Regions from separate parts of the Virgibacillus carmonensis genome, predicted to be linked through region 2. Evidence: riboswitches for the same ligand, from Rfam matches in the RefSeq annotation. Region 2 holds a riboswitch; each other region holds the start of a gene.
The links. A riboswitch is a leader RNA that binds a small molecule or an ion and turns the genes downstream of it on or off. The one in region 2 is predicted to bind S-adenosylmethionine.
Positions count from the first base shown of each region.

Region 1: it holds a riboswitch for S-adenosylmethionine, as region 2 does, so the genes downstream of both, metK (methionine adenosyltransferase) here and AC3G7N_RS15095 (homocysteine S-methyltransferase family protein) in region 2, are expected to answer to the same signal.
Region 3: it holds a riboswitch for S-adenosylmethionine, as region 2 does, so the genes downstream of both, AC3G7N_RS10550 (methionine biosynthesis PLP-dependent protein) here and AC3G7N_RS15095 (homocysteine S-methyltransferase family protein) in region 2, are expected to answer to the same signal.
Region 4: it holds a riboswitch for S-adenosylmethionine, as region 2 does, so the genes downstream of both, AC3G7N_RS10030 (PLP-dependent aspartate aminotransferase family protein) here and AC3G7N_RS15095 (homocysteine S-methyltransferase family protein) in region 2, are expected to answer to the same signal.

Region 1 covers NZ_JBYQFJ010000047.1:9,119-13,319, forward strand. Annotated here, with positions in the region: gene AC3G7N_RS19500 (thiol-disulfide oxidoreductase DCC family protein) at 1-394, shown strand, start outside; gene metK (methionine adenosyltransferase) at 452-1,651, opposite strand; SAM riboswitch class I at 1,973-2,079, opposite strand; gene pckA (phosphoenolpyruvate carboxykinase (ATP)) at 2,295-3,884, shown strand; gene AC3G7N_RS19515 (ABC transporter substrate-binding protein) at 4,096-4,201, shown strand, end outside.
Region 2 covers NZ_JBYQFJ010000021.1:26,317-30,517, forward strand. Annotated here, with positions in the region: gene AC3G7N_RS15080 (ectoine synthase) at 1-6, shown strand, start outside; partial or broken gene AC3G7N_RS15085 (N-acetylmuramoyl-L-alanine amidase) at 281-1,069, shown strand; partial or broken gene AC3G7N_RS15090 (SPOR domain-containing protein) at 1,094-1,858, shown strand; SAM riboswitch class I at 2,008-2,108, shown strand; gene AC3G7N_RS15095 (homocysteine S-methyltransferase family protein) at 2,195-3,244, shown strand; gene cysK (cysteine synthase A) at 3,688-4,201, shown strand, end outside.
Region 3 covers NZ_JBYQFJ010000011.1:7,793-11,993, reverse strand. Annotated here, with positions in the region: gene AC3G7N_RS10560 (assimilatory sulfite reductase (NADPH) flavoprotein subunit) at 1-192, opposite strand, end outside; gene AC3G7N_RS10555 (phosphoadenylyl-sulfate reductase) at 391-1,113, opposite strand; SAM riboswitch class I at 1,203-1,302, opposite strand; SAM riboswitch class I at 1,743-1,849, shown strand; gene AC3G7N_RS10550 (methionine biosynthesis PLP-dependent protein) at 1,929-3,050, shown strand; gene metC (cystathionine beta-lyase) at 3,047-4,201, shown strand, end outside.
Region 4 covers NZ_JBYQFJ010000010.1:54,395-58,595, reverse strand. Annotated here, with positions in the region: gene metX (homoserine O-acetyltransferase MetX) at 1-387, opposite strand, end outside; gene AC3G7N_RS10030 (PLP-dependent aspartate aminotransferase family protein) at 404-2,149, opposite strand; SAM riboswitch class I at 2,264-2,381, opposite strand; gene AC3G7N_RS10025 (PQQ-dependent sugar dehydrogenase) at 2,534-3,571, shown strand; gene treP (PTS system trehalose-specific EIIBC component) at 3,815-4,201, shown strand, end outside.

The DNA of each region.
Region 1 (4,201 bases), on a different contig from region 2:
ATTATTTGATGGAGAGTGCAACTTATGTAACTGGAGCGTTCAATTTATTATCAAAAGAGATCCAAAAGGTCATTATAAATTTGCCTCGTTACAAAGTAAGGTTGGTAAAATGATTGTAGAGAAACAGCACATCCCAAATGATATTGATAGTTTCATACTAGTAGATAATCGTAAATGTTATTATAAGTCAACAGCTGCACTTCAAGTATGCAGGAAGTTAAAAGGAACTTGGAAAATGGCTTACTTCTTTATTATTATTCCAAAACCCATAAGAGACTTTTTTTATGGAGTGCTTGCTAAGAACAGATATAAATGGTTTGGAAAAAAGGATAGGTGTATGATCCCTTCTCCTGAAATGCGAAATAGATTTGTACAAGAGGAATCAGATTTGTAAAAGGTAAAAATAAAACGTCACGACACCAAAATTGGAAAGTCGTGACGTTTATGTTTACTATTTAGTTGTAAGAGCTTTTAATTCCTCTACTTTATCTGTCTTTTCCCAAGGGAATAAGATATCTGTTCGACCAAAATGTCCATACGCTGATGTACTTCGGAAGATAGGCTTTTGTAAATCAAGCATCCGTATTATGCCTGCTGGTCTTAGATCAAATAACTTCCTTACTGCTTGAACCAAGTCCTCTTCATTTACTTTTCCAGTTCCAAATGTATTGATAGCAATAGATACTGGTTCCGCTACCCCAATTGCATACGCTAATTGTACTTCACACGTTTTAGCTAGATCAGCAGCTACAATGTTTTTTGCTACATATCTCGCCGCATATGCCGCCGAGCGATCCACTTTCGTAGAATCTTTCCCACTAAATGCTCCTCCACCATGGCGAGCATATCCACCATACGTGTCAACGATAATTTTACGGCCAGTAAGTCCCGCATCACCTTGTGGTCCACCAATTACGAATCGACCTGTAGGATTAATAAAGTATTTTGTTGTTTCATCTAATAGTTGCTCTGGTACAACAGGACGAATTACATGTTCAATTAAATCTTTTTCAATTTGTTCGGTAGTGATATCTTGATGATGTTGGGTTGAAATAACAATAGTATCTACTTTTACAGGATTATCATTTTCATCATACTCCACAGTTACCTGTGTTTTACCATCTGGACGCAGATAATCCAGCGTCTTATCTTTCCGAACATCTGCTAGTCTTTTCGCTAGTTTGTGCGCTAACGAAATGGCAAGAGGCATCAATTCCTTCGTCTCATCACAAGCGTAGCCAAACATTAATCCTTGATCCCCAGCACCGATTGCAGCGATTTCATCATCAGTCATTTTACCTTGACGTGCTTCAAGTGCAGTGTTTACCCCTCCTGCAATATCAGCTGACTGCTCATCAATTGCAGTTAGAACAGCACAGGTATCAGCATCAAAACCATATTTTGCACGGGTGTAGCCAATATCCTTAATCGTTTGTCTCACGATTGCTGGAATATCTACATACGTATTGGTAGAAATTTCACCAGAAACTAATACTAACCCGGTTGTTACAGTTGTTTCACACGCAACACGTGCAAGTGGATCTTTTTTTAAAATTTCATCTAAAATGGAATCTGATATCTGGTCACATATTTTATCAGGATGCCCTTCAGTAACAGATTCAGATGTGAATAAACGACGATTTGCAGCCATATGGCTAAATCCTCCCCTTATAATGAGTTACGGATCTCTGTCTTTCCAGTATGAAAACAAAAGCGGAAGCGCTTGGTCAGTGGCGTATGGACTGATTGACCTGTGCAAGATTAGATGAACTTGACTTATCGCCCGTAATGGGGAAAGTCAAAAATGAATCTTTTGCTGTGATGAAGTGAAGATGAAGTCCACTAGCCGCTAAGCGCTGTAGCTGGATATGGCTACTATTATAATTACTGTAACCAAGGTTCAGTATATTTAAATTCCTAAAACAAAAAAAGCCCTTCCTGTATTCATGAGGAAAGGTGTTGTGGCCATTTCCTCTTATTGTTCAAGGAGTGATCCTTGCATCAGGTTAGCACCTTTTCACAAAAGTGATGGTTGCTGGGTTTCATAGGGTCTGTCCCTCCGCCAACTCTGAATAAGAGAGTATCCGTTCGAGATTAATCGTACCGAAATCAATTAATGATGTCAACTTTTTTTAACTTAATACGAAATTTTTCTTATGCGTTTGCATATAAAATAATAGATTAGTATGGATTAATTTTATAAATGTGTTATACTAATAAACAGATTTACAAACATATATAAATAAAACTTATTTTTTAAAAACAAAATCCATCCAAAAAGGTAGGTATCATACATGAAATCGGTGGAACAATCATCATTACTAGAAGAATTAATTTCCCATAAGAAGGTACAAAAAAACTTATCTGTGTCTCGTTTAGTTGAAAGAATACTGGATCGAAATGAAGGTACATTAATGTCATCCGGTGCCATTCAAGCAACTACCGGTAAGTATACCGGCCGTTCCCCTGATGATAAATTTATCGTTCGCGATGAAACGTGTGAAAACTTTATTGAATGGGGATCAGTGAACCAACCAATTGACGAAAAGTCATTTGAAAACCTATATACAAAAGTAATGAATTATTTAAAAGAAAAAAATGAATTATTCCAATTTAGAGGTTTTGCAGGTGCTGACAAAAAATACCGTTTACCAATTCAAGTCATCAATGAATATGCATGGCATAACCTATTCGCTAGACAATTGTTCATTACACCAGATGATGAAGAATTACAATCACATGACCCAGGATTTACTATTGTTTCTGCACCTACGTACAAGGCGGATCCCGCAGTTGACGGAACGAATTCAGAAACGTTTATTCTTGTTTCCTTTAAAAAACGCATTATTCTAATTGGTGGAACTGAGTACGCTGGAGAAATTAAGAAATCCATTTTCTCTGTTATGAATTACCTTTTACCACAACGTGAAGTGTTATCCATGCACTGCTCTGCAAATGTAGGGCAAGAAGGAGACGTTGCTTTATTCTTTGGCCTGTCTGGAACAGGTAAAACAACACTTTCAGCTGATCCATATCGTCGTTTGATTGGTGATGATGAGCATGGCTGGAGTCCAAACGGTGTATTCAATATTGAGGGTGGCTGTTATGCAAAGTGTATTAACCTGTCACAAGAAAAAGAACCACAGATCTTTGATGCTATCCGATTTGGTTCAGTGTTAGAAAATGTTAGATTTGATGAAAATACACGTATTCCAGATTATGATGATACATCGTTAACTGAAAATACCCGCGCAGCATATCCATTAGAAAATATTGATAATATTGTAACACCTAGCGTTGCTGGTCACCCAAATACCATCATCTTTTTAACAGCTGATGCATCTGGAACGTTACCACCGATCAGTAAATTAACAAAAGAGCAAGCAATGTATCACTTCTTAAGTGGATATACAAGCAAGTTAGCCGGAACAGAACGTGGAGTTACAGAACCACAAGCAACATTTTCTGCATGTTTTGGTTCACCATTCTTGCCACTTGCACCATCAACCTATGCAAAAATGTTAGGTGAGAAAATAGATCAATTTAACTCAAATGTTTTCTTAGTAAACACTGGTTGGACCGGTGGATCATACGGCGTCGGAAATCGCATGAAGCTTTCTTATACTCGCGCTATGATTCATGCAGCACTTGAAGGTGAACTAAACACGGTCGAAACAACAAAGAATGATATCTTTGGATTGGAAACCCCTATGCATGTCCCAGGAGTTCCTGATGAAGTTTTAGTTCCAAAGAAAACGTGGGAAGATAAAGAAGCTTACGATACAGAAGCGAAAAAGCTTGCAGTGAAGTTCCATGAAAACTTTAAGAAATTCACACAAGCCAGTGATGAAATTAGTAACGCTGGTCCATTATATAGAGGTTAATACTCACAAAAAAACCGGTCTTTACACAAAGGCCGGTTTTTTTGTGTTCTAAAACTGTCTAGCACTTGGACAGTAAAGAACTATAATCGCTAGTATTCTGTCTGTCCCATTCTACAAACCACACTTTTTCCTAGTATAGGCAATCACACATTTACATGGATTTCATAAACTATTTAGACACTATTCTATTCGAAAGAAAGGACCTGAGCTTATGAAAAAAATAACCTTTACATTGCTTATTGGGTTAACAATTGTTCTTCTGACAGCATGTAATTCAAATGAAAAGTCCTCTATTAAATTAGCTGAAGTAACACGCT
Region 2 (4,201 bases):
GAATAGATATTTTTTCTACCATGCCTGCCACCTGAGTATATTCAGGTGGCAGGCATTAATAATTAATAGGTTTGATTGATTATTTTTCTACCTCTAAACTAAACTCTATGAATCTCCTGACTAGAACATAAACTTGGACAATCACCTGTTTTCAGGTTTTTAAGCACAGCTGCCCCAGCGGGTTTTCTCCTCGAATCATAGAATAAATAGAGTACTAATTTGCCAAGTACTCAGTAGTTTTTACAAATCCGTGGCAAATAATTAGAGAGAAGGGAATTTAATGGTTAAAATTTATTTAGATCCAGGTCATGGTGGTTCTGATCCAGGCGCTAGCGGACAAGGTTTAAAGGAAAAGAATATTGTACTAGATATTGCCTTACGTATCCGTGATCTGCTGAACAACGAATATAAAGATGTTGAGGTGAATATGAGCCGTACAACAGATACTTCCGTAAGTTTAGCAGAACGCACAAATGAAGCCAATGCATGGAATGCGGACTATTTTTTGTCGATTCATTGCAATGCCTTCAATGGTTCTGCGCAAGGATATGAGGATTATATTTATATTGGGTTATCTGATTCATCCCTGACAGCGCAGTATCAGGATATCTTGCACAGTGAAATTACTGCTGTTAATGAATTAACGGATAGGGGGCAAAAACAGGCTAACTTTCATGTATTGCGAGAATCGATAATGCCAGCCTTATTAACGGAAAATGGTTTTATTGATAATGCAGGCAATGCAACGAAATTGGCCGACCCCTCCTATCGACAAAAAGTAGCCCGGGGGCATGTAAATGGTCTGGAGCGTGCCTTTAATCTGGAAAAAGTATCATCGGATGTACTGTATAAATTGATTGCTGGATCCTTTCAAGAACAAGCGAACGCTGAAGAACGGGTGGCTTACCTTGATTCCAAGGGGATATCTGCTTTCTTTGGTGAAATCACTGTATCTGGTGATACTTGGTACCGTGTACAGGCTGGTGCTTTCGAAAATCGAGCTAATGCGGAACAGCGATTGACGGAGGTTAAGGAAGCGGGAATAGGCGACGCTTATATTCTTGAGGAAACTACTATGGTAACGACCTATCATGTCATTGCAGGATCTTTTAAGGAAAGGGAAAATGCAGACAATCGGGTTAATTATCTTGATACCAAGGGGATCCCTGCGTTTGTCGACCCAACCAATATAACTGGTGAAACTTGGTATCGTGTTCAAGCTGGAGCTTTTGAGAACAGGAAAAATGCAGAGGAACGTTTAGCAAGAGTTAAAGAAGCAGGGATTGAAAATGCTTTTATTGTTGAAGACCGGGATCAGGAAGAAACTATTATTTCAGGATATCCAATTTCAGGCCCAATTCTTTTATCTCCAGAACAGTTAAATCGTTATGTGCATGCTATTAATCCAAATGCGCCCGCATTAGGAAGATATTATTTAGAATTCGGGGAGTATTATGGTATTAAAGGAGATATTGCTTTCGCACAAGCCTTGCATGAAACCGACTACTTCCGTTTTACAGGTGTCGTTGAATCTGGGCAGAATAATTATGCTGGGATTGGTGCTACGGGACCTGATAATCAAGGTGCTAGTTTTGCCACCCCAAGAGATGGAGCTCTTGCACACATTCAACACCTGTTTGCCTATGCTTCTACGGAATCATTGCCTGATAAGTATCCATTGATTGATCCGCGTTTTGATCTAGTTCAACGGGGGAGCGCACCAACATGGCAGGCCCTAAATGGTAAATGGGCCGTCCCGGGAGACGACTATGGAGAGTCTATTTTGCGCCTGTATGAAAGAATAGTGGAAGCATCTATTAGTGAATTGGAATCGGTTATAGAGGAGATTCAAGTTTAGTTTTCTCACCGACAGGCAATGGAGTATAGCTGGCCTCTATAATTTCGTAGTCTAAAAGAATTTACTGAGTTATTTCGAAATATTATAAATCTATACTTGACATTCAATAGCAACACATGTAACCTAATTAATAATTAAATAATGTAATTTTCTTATCCAGAGAGGTGGAGGGACTGGCCCTTTGAAACCTCAGCAACAGGTTTTTTAAATACTGTGCTAATTCCAGAAGTGTAAAGCTTGGAGATAAGAAGAGTAACTAGCCACGTGCCTAAACCTCTTCTTATATAAGAAGGGGTTTTATTTTTGGCTAATGAAAGTATACGAGGAGGAAAAGAAATGAAGCGTAGTTTGGAAGAACGTTTAAGAGAAGGTACTGTTATTTGTGGGGAAGGGTATTTATTCGAATTGGAACGAAGGGGATATTTACAAGCTGGTTCCTTTGTTCCCGAGGTGGCGCTGGATAACCCTGAAGCGCTTAAACAAGCATACAGGGATTATATGAATGCTGGTTCTGATGTTGTATTAGCTTTTACATATAATGCCCACAGGGAAAAAATGCGTATCATTGGGAAAGAAGAGTTACTAGAGCCATTAAATAGAAATGCTATCCGTCTCGCAAAAGAGGTTGCCAAGGAAAATACAAAAGAAGAAGCGTTGGTGGCTGGAAATATATCAAATACGAATATTTTTGATCCAGAAGACTCTGAATCTAAGACCAAAGTAAGAAATATATTTGCCGAAATGGTGAAGTGGTGTAAGGAAGAAGGAGTTGATTTCATAAATGGTGAAACGTTTTATTACCATGAAGAAGCACTTATCGCTTTAGAGGAAATTCAAAAACAAGATTTACCAGCAGTCATTACATTTGGTTTAATGGGAGAAAATATTTTACGAGACGGCTACACTGTCGATGAATCTTGTAAAGTCCTATCTGAAAAAGGTGCGCTAGTTGTTGGCATGAATTGCTTCAGGGGTCCTCACACGATGCAACCATATCTCGCGGACATACGAAAAAATGTTGGTGGATATGTGGGTGGATTGCCTATTCCATACCGCACAAGTGAAGAAAACCCGACATTCTTTAATCTGCCTGATGGAGGATGCAGCTGTCATTTACCTTTAGAAACAACCTTCCCGACAGCACTGGACCCTCTTTACCATAATCGCTATGAATTAGCAGAGTGGGCAAAAGAGGCAAAGGATATCGGCATTAATTATATTGGCTTGTGTTGTGGGGCATCACCAGCAATGCTTCGTGCAGTGGCAGAAGCGGTAGGCGTTGAGACAATTAATTCAAAATACTCCCCTGATATGGAGAAGCATTTCTTATTTGGAAAAGACGAAACACTAAAAGAACATAATTTGAGCTATCGGTCGAAAGCATAATTGGGCATTGAAAAAAAGCTTGTAGAAAAAAGGTTTTTCTACAAGCTTTTTTCAAGTATCAAAGAAAATATAAAAATTTGGCGATTGTCTGTCTAGCTCCAGCGCCTAGACACTCGAGACATAAGCAGTTCGCTTCCGCGCGAGCAAGGCACTCACACTGCACCCCTCTGCTTATGCTTGTCGTGTCTTACAAGGCGCTTACGCTTTTCGTGTCTGTCTAGCTCCAGCGCCTAGACACTCGAGACATAAGCAGTTCGCTTCCGGGCGAGCAAAGCACTCACACTGCACCGCTCTGCTTATGCTTGTCGTGTCTTACAAGGCGCTTGCGCTTTTCTTAATATCACTCATAATAAAGTAGCAAGACAAATAGTTTGTAAAGACCAGAAGTTAATTAGTAACATATAGAGAGGAATACTCGGAATTAAGTTGGGAAGGTGTCTTGAATGAAAGTTGTAAATAATGTAACAGAGTTGATGGGAGATACACCAATCGTAAAGTTGAACAAGCTTGTCCCGGATGATGCCGCAGAAGTTTTTGTTAAACTTGAGATGTTTAACCCAAGCAGAAGTGTCAAGGACCGCGCAGCGATAAATATGATCAGGGTTGCAGAAGAAACGGGATTATTGAAACCAGGTGGCCTGATTATTGAACCGACTAGTGGGAATACGGGGATTGGACTCGCCATGGCCGCAGCTGCGAAAGGATACCAGGCAATTATGATCATGCCTGATAACAGCACAATGGAAAGAAGAAATATTTTAAAAGCTTATGGTGCGGAAGTTGTATTAGTTCCAAGCGAAGAAAAAATGCCTGGAGCTATTAAAAAGGCATTGGAATTACGAACAGAAAATCCTGGCAGTTTCATTCCACAGCAATTTGAGAATCAAGCAAATGCGGACGTACATAGAATAACAACAGCTCTTGAAATATATGAACAAATGGACGGGAAATTAGATG
Region 3 (4,201 bases), on a different contig from region 2:
ATGAGGAGACACTTCGTTACCTGGGGCGTTCTGCACCAGTGAACCAGCCGATACCGAAGATTCCGTAACCTGGGGAGCAGACAAATACCCGCCCAACCAAATTTTTTGTGACTCTGTAAGTGTTGGCAGAACACGATTAAGGTTCTCCGCTTGCTCTTGATTAAAAGGGCTGTTTGTTACCTGTAACTGCAAAGATATTCACCTCACACAAAATTATTTTTTTGAATATATCGTGCTTACATATTTTTAATGGTTAATCAAAAATATTTCAGGTATAAATCACCACCTTATTTTTAGCTTGTTCACATAATGCATTGTAAGCAAATCAGTTTACTCGGATTTAATCTAAAAGTCTTCCAATTTCCAATCAAGATGAATCTAATTAGAACATCAACTAGAGGTATGAAGTCCACACTCTGTTTTATTAACCCCAGCCCATCTACCAGCACGAGAACCATCGGAATTTGATACCGGTGACGTACATGGTATACAGCCAATACTTGGGAATCCCTGATCGTGCAATTCATTGTATGGCAGGTTGTTTACTCGTATATATTCCCAAACATCACCCCAAGTCCAATGAATTAATGGGCAAACTTTGATGGATTTAAATCGTTCATCCTTATTAACAAAATTGGTATTCTTACGGGCAGGAGACTGTTCCCTTCGAAGGCCAGAAATCCAAGCTGGAGCTCCACTTAAAGCTTCTTCAAGAGGCTTTATTTTTCGAATAAAACAACATTGGTTAGGATCGCGTGCCCATAAGGCTGAACCGTACTCATCAGCCTGTTCCTGCAGCGTTATGTCAGGTTTTTTTAATTGAATAGAAAGTTTAGAGTACTTTTTCTTTATTTTGTCAATAAGTTCATATGTTTCCTTAAAATGAATCTCCGTATCAAGAAAAACAATTTTCGCATCCTTTTTCACCTTGGAAATCAAATCAATTAATATAACTCCCTCCGCACCAAAACTGCATGCATAAACGATCGAATCCCCGTATGATTCATAAGCCCACCTTAGAATTCCAGATGCTCCTTTTGTGAAATCGTCTTGTTCCCATTCTTGAAAAGGATCTCCAGGGAAATCACTATATGTGACCGTATCGTTATTCATACTACACCCCTCCAGATAAAAGCTATTCTTTCAAATTAAAAACCCCTTCTAAAAAAACAAGAAGAGGTAGGCACTATCGCTAGTTACTCTTCCTATCTCCAAGTTTTTCACTTCTGGAATTAGCACAGTATTTAAAAATCTGTTGCTGAGGCTTCAAAGGGCCAGTCCCTCCACCTCTCTGGATAAGAAAATTGCATATTCAGTTTTAAATTATTACAAACTCTACAGTTGTTATCATTGAATGTCAACAGGGAATAAAAAGATTTTTAGAAAAAATCGGTATTCGCCTTCTCTTTGATAGTAAAAAAAATTTATTTTAAACCTAATCACTTAGAAGTTTTTATACTTTGTTTGAGTGAAATATAGGAATTTTGTTTTTTTCATTTTTATAAAAAGCTCAGGGCCCCTTGAAGGACACGACAAGCATAAGCAGAGCGGTGCAGTGTGGATGGGTTTCCTCGCGCGTAAGTGAACTGCTTATGTCTCGAGTGTCTAGGCGCTGGAGCTAGACAGATCATCGCCGAAATTTTTCTTTTTTTGCTCTTAAAAAAAGCCATTTATCCCTTGCATTATTTTCCAATGTATATTAAAGTATTGGAAATTAAACTTTTCGTAAAATTAAATAACTATTCTTATCAAGAGAGACGGAGGGATTGGCCCGACGATGTCTCAGCAACCAGCCATTTAGGTCATGGTGCTAATTCCAATAGGTTTTTACCTACCTAGTAGATGAGAAGATTGCTTTCGTTATTAGGGACCTTCTTCTTTCTAGAGGGTCCTTAATTTTTTTATTTCATATGAAAAGGATGAATGACATGACTATTAAAAGTTTAGAAACCAGATTAGTGCAATTAGGTAATAAAAGTGATGAGACTACAGGTGCTGTAAATCCACCGCTATATTTGTCAACAGCATACCAGCATCAAGGACTTGGCAGGTCTACTGGATATGACTATACACGTACAAAAAATCCAACTCGAGCTATTTTGGAAGAAGGAATTGCAAACTTGGAAACTGGTGATTCTGGGTATGCCTGCAGTTCCGGAATGGCTGCCATTCAGTTAGCCCTTTCCCTTTTCCGTACAGGAGATGAATTAATTGTTCCAGAAGATATTTATGGAGGTACATACCGTTTACTTGAGCATTATTCAGATGTCTATGATATACAAACAATTTATTCAGAGTTTACGGATATCCATGAAACAGAGAAGTTGATTACACATTGTACAAAGGCATTATTTATCGAAACCCCAACTAATCCATTAATGCAGGAAATCGATATCGTGCAGTTTGCAACACTTGCTGATAAACACAACCTCTTACTTATTGTTGACAATACTTTTTTAACCCCTTATCTGCAGCGACCACTGGAACTCGGGGCCGATATCGTAATTCATAGCGCAACTAAATACATCGGTGGACACAATGATGTGCTAGCTGGATTAGTTATTGCTAAAGGAAGAGCAATCTGCGAGAGGTTATCTGAAAACCATAATGCTTCTGGTGGGGTACTGCCCCCTTTTGATTCGTGGCTATTAATCAGGGGGTTGAAAACACTGGCTTTACGGATTGAACGACATGAAGAGAATGCAAAGAAAATAGCGGGGTATTTAAGAAGTGAACCTAGTGTTATTGACGTTTTATATCCAGGAAAGGGTGGCATGCTTTCCTTTCGGCTAAAAGAAAGGGATTGGATGGAGCCCTTCTTAGAGAATCTGCAGTTGATTACTTTTGCAGAAAGTCTTGGAGGAGTAGAGAGTTTTATTACTTACCCTTCAACTCAGACGCACGCAGAAATTCCTCAAGAGGAACGAATACGTCGTGGAATAGACGATCACTTATTGCGTTTTTCTGTTGGAATTGAACGAGCAGAAGACTTAATAGAAGAACTAAAACAAGTATTTTCAACCTTAGGAAAGAAGGTTGACCGGCTATGAGTTTTGACAGGAATCAATTGGAAACAAAATTAATTCACGCATTATCAAATGTGGACGTTGAACAGAAAACAGGTGCAGTAAACGTCCCTATTTATTTATCATCCACTTTTCACCAAGATAGCTTTGATCATTTTGGCCCATTTGATTATAGTCGATCAGGAAATCCGACAAGGCAAGTATTGGAACAAACAATTGCCGAATTAGAAAGTGGTGTTAAAGGGTTAGCATTTGCATCTGGAATGGCAGCTATTTCTTCTGCTTTTATGCTACTTTCTGCTGGCGACCATGTGCTAGTTTCTGAGGATGTTTACGGTGGTACGTATCGTTTTATAACAGAAGTGTTAACTAAGTACAAGATTGATCACACATTTGTAAATATGACAGATCTTAATGAAACCGCTAGAGCAGTCCAACCAAATACGAAGGTGATTTACATGGAAACGCCATCTAACCCGTGTTTAAACATTACAGATATTGAAGGCGTAGTAAAGGTTGCTAAAGCTAATCATTGCTTAACCTTTCTTGACAACACCTTTATGACTCCACTCTACCAAAAACCGCTTGAACTAGGAGTTGATATCGTGCTACATAGTGCCACTAAATTTTTATCAGGCCATAGCGATGTTATTGCCGGTTTAGCAGTGACAAGGAACACGGAACTTGGGGAGGAGTTAGCATTTATTCAAAATTCCTTTGGATCCATACTAGGGGCTCAGGATTCTTATACCCTCATCCAAGGGATCAAAACATTAGGCGCCCGTCTAAAACAGTCATCCGAATCCGCAAATAAAATAGCTATTTATTTACATAATCATCCGCTAATTGAAGAAGTGTTTTATCCTGGTTTAACTTTCCATCCAGGGCATTCAATCCATATTAGGCATTCTAGAGGTTTTGGTGCTGTTCTTTCTTTCCGTTTACCAAATAAAGCTGCAGCTAAAGTATTCGTCGAACAAATTCGACTACCTGTTTTTGCCGTAAGCCTTGGAGGGGTCGAATCGATTCTTTCTTATCCAGCAACAATGTCTCATGCTGCAATGCCCAAGCAAGAAAGAGAAAAAAGAGGCATTACCGATGGATTGTTAAGACTTTCTGTTGGACTGGAACATGTGGAAGATTTAATCGCCGATCTAGATCAAGCATTGAAAGTA
Region 4 (4,201 bases), on a different contig from region 2:
TGCCTGGTATTGTGCATGCACCATATCACGAATTGTAATGGAAGGAAAAGTTGTTCGATAAACTTCATCTGTTCCGGGATTAAGGGAACCGGGTCCTGTTGAGCCATCACAACCGCCGAGTACATTAAATGTGATTACTTGAAACTTTTCTGTATTAATGTACTTTTGCTTACCAATTAACCCATGCCACCATCCTGGTGATTCGGTTGTACCGACTGTAATATGATTTCCTGTTAGAGCATGACATACTAATATGACCGGTGCATCAATTGGCCCAACACGCTCATATTGTAATGTTACGTCATCGATTACTTCACCAGAAATTAGAGGGAGTGGGCCAATGGATATATTTTCTGTTGTTGAAAAGGTTTTCTGAAATATTTCCATATGACCCCTCCTTCGTTTAAACTTCAACAGGTATATTTAATGGGCTATTTCCCCTTATACGGATTGTTTCATGAAAAGGGTTTTTACCAGAAATAACGGTAATTCCAGCTGCCTCAGCGTTTTCTAATGCTTGATCGGAAACTGCCGGCTCTTCAGCCCAAACTATTTTCACCTGTTTATTAATGAGTTGTTCAATTGTTGTTGGTAAAACCTTTCCATTAAACCAAACTGCATCAATGTCAAACGGAATATCTGCTAGTTGTTTGTAGGAACTTTCCTGTTCTGATTCAGTAATTGGTACAATATAAAAGCCCAATTGCTGTAGTTGCTCTGCACTTCTATTTAGATGGCTCGAAGGATCACCAGAATCAAAAAATGCAATTACTTTCTTACTTACAGCACCCTGATCTCTTTTAAAAGGTGAGCCGACCAACCATTTTACAGTGTCTTCTGTTGTTAGAGGAATCGTTAGGTCTTCATTTGTTGCTTTTGCAATAGCTTGATCTAAATCGGTTAAAATATCTTCTGTTGATTCAATACCAATTGAAAGTCGAATTAATTCTTCAGAAACGCCACTTTTTTCCAAGTCTTCCGCACTTAGTTGTTGGTGTGTTGTTGAAGCTGGGTGAATAATGAGTGATTTCGCATCTCCAACATTTGCCACGTGTGACCAAAGTGTAACGTTGTCGATCAATTTTGTACCTGCTGCGCGACCACCCTTAATCCCAAACGTTATGATAGAGCCATAACCATTTTTAAAGTATTTCTTTGCCAATTCATAAGATGGATGTTCTTTTAGTCCAGGATAGTTAACCCATTCAACTGCTGGATGGTTTTGCAAAAAGTCGGCGACTTCTTTGGCATTTTTGTTATGTCTTTCAATCCGTAAATGCAATGTTTCCAAACCTTGTAAAAGTAAAAACGCATTGTGTGGACTCAAACATGCCCCGATATCGCGCAATAGCTGCACCCGTAATTTTGTTGCAAATGCTGCTGGGCCGATATCCACGTAGCGAATTCCGTGGTAACTTTCATCGGCTTCAATAAATCCAGGGAATTTTTCATTATCAAAGTTAAAACGGCCGCCATCCACAACAATCCCGCCAATCGCGGTACCGTGACCTCCAATCCATTTTGTAGCAGAATGGACGACTATATCAGCTCCCCAAGTTAGTGGCTTGGTGATATAGGGCGTTGCAAATGTGTTATCAATAATAAGTGGAATGTTGTGACTGTGAGCAATCGCTGCAATTTCCTCAACATCGAATACATGTAAGCTAGGATTGGTGATAATTTCTCCAAAAACAGCTTTCGTTTTATCTGTTATTGCTTCTTCGATCTCACCAGGATTAGTGGCATTGACAAACTTAACGTTAATTCCATATCGAGGTAACGTATTAGCAAACAGGTTGTAAGTTCCACCATATAAATTACTATCGGCAATGATTTCATCACCTGCACCAGCAATATTTAAAATTGCGAGTGTTATTGCTGCCATTCCAGATGAAGTCGCTACTGCAGCAACACCATCCTCAAGTAATGCAACACGTTGTTCGAAAACATCAACGGTAGGGTTGCCAATCCGTGAATAAATGTTCCCAGGCTCCTTTAATCCGAATAAGTCTTGTGCATGTTCCGTATCGCGAAATGAATAGGAAGTTGTTTGGTAAATAGGTACAGCCCGAGATCCTGTTGCTGGATCAGGCTCTTGACCACCATGCAGTAGTACAGTTTCTGGATTGTGAAGATTGAAATTTGACATTAATAATTCCTCCTTTTGTAGTTGGCCTATTATTAATGGTCTGGTAGGTTAGAAAGGAGGGAAAACAAAAATCCCCCTTCCTAAGAAGAGGGCGTTTATGTAACGACGATCCTCCCCTTATCTTCCAGATCATAAATGACCTGTAGGATTTAGCACCTTTCAAGGCTAGAAATCTAGCTTGATGGTTGCCGGGCATCACAGGGCCTATTCCCTCCGCCACTCTTGATAAGAGTTATTTAAATTTAATGACAATTATATATCTAAAAATGTTCATCCGTCAACAGTTATTTGAAAAAATATTTAAATTTAGTTTAAGTTTAATTTGAAAGCAATCTAGATTATCGATAAACTGGAGCAAATAAGTCTGATAAGAGGTGTTCCAATATGCGAATGTTTTTAGTAATGTCTTGTCTGTTTTTCCTATTAGTTGGATGTTCTGAAAAACATAAAGTGAAAACCCCGACTCCTAATGAACAACGCAAGGTGGTTGCTCAAAATCTAGACGAACCCTGGGAAATACAACTTGCAAATGGTACGTTTTATATCAGTGAGCGAACTGGGGCAATTGTAACTGTAAAAAATGGAGAGCAATCGAAGAAAACCGTTAGCTTTGAAAAGAATATATCAAATCAGCCTGAAGCTGGTTTATTAGGCATTGCTATGCCAGCGAATTTTACAAAAACAAAAGAGGCTTTTGCTTATTATTCATACCAAGAAAATGGGGAATATTATCAACGTGTCATTAAAATGAAAGAAGCTTCGAACAATTGGAAGGAGATAGAAGTATTGCTAGATAAGATTCCAGGTGGGAAATTTCATCAAGGTGGCAGAATCGCGATTGGACCAGATGACAAGGTATATATTACAACTGGTGATGCCACTGTAGAAAGTAATGCTCAAGTCCTGGACAGCCTGTCTGGTAAAATTTTGCGAATGAACTTAGATGGATCTATTCCGAAAGATAATCCGTTTGAAAATTCCTATGTATATACGTATGGTCATCGTAATCCACAAGGACTTGCCTGGGATGAAGAAGGGGCGTTGTATGCAATGGAACATGGATCAAATGCTCATGATGAAATTAACCGAATTCAAAAAGGTAATAATTATGGATGGCCAATAATTCGTGGTGATCAATCAAGGGAAGGGATGATTGAGCCAGTTGTTCATTCAGGAGAATCAACATGGGCTCCCTCAGGTATGGCATATATAGATGGGGAATTTTATTTCGCTTCTTTACGCGGAGAAGGTGTACGTGAATTTGATCCTTTCAGTAATGAAGTGAAACTATTAATAGATAATCTGGGTCGTGTCCGTGACGTACTGGCTACAGAAAAAGGGTTGTATGTTATAACAAATAACACGGACGGACGTGGCGACCCTGCTGAAAATGATGACCGTTTAATCTTTATACAGCAATGAACATAGAAGAGGCTGTTCACTAGCAGTCTCTTTTTGCATTTAATAATAATTGATTTTGCCATTCTAAGATAAATCCCCTAATCCAAAAATTATTGTAAGCAGTAGTGAATGTTTTCAAAATAAATGGTTAAATTAAACAGTTGAATGTAAGCCCTTGCATTACATGTATATACAAGTTATACTATTTCAGTAAACATGTATATACAAGTTTAAAAGAGAAATAGAAATGAGGGAGCACTTACTATGAGTAACAATGAAATCATATATGCACCGCTTAGTGGTGAAATTAAGCAGCTTAATGCTGTTCCAGACCCAACATTTTCTGAAAAGATGATGGGTGATGGATTAGCAATAGAACCAAGTGACGGAAAAGTTGTAGCACCATTTGATGGTAAAGTTGTACAGATATTCCCAACTAAACATGCGGTAGGTCTTGAAAGCAAATCAGGTATTGAGGTTTTAATTCACATCGGTTTGGAAACGGTTTCTCTTGATGGAGAAGGTTTCGAAGCGCATGTAAAACAAGGCGATCAGGTTAAAACTGGAGACCCACTCGTAACTTTTGATTTAAATTTTATTAGAGAAAAAGCGAAAAGCACAATAACACCAGTAATTATGACAAATGGTGAA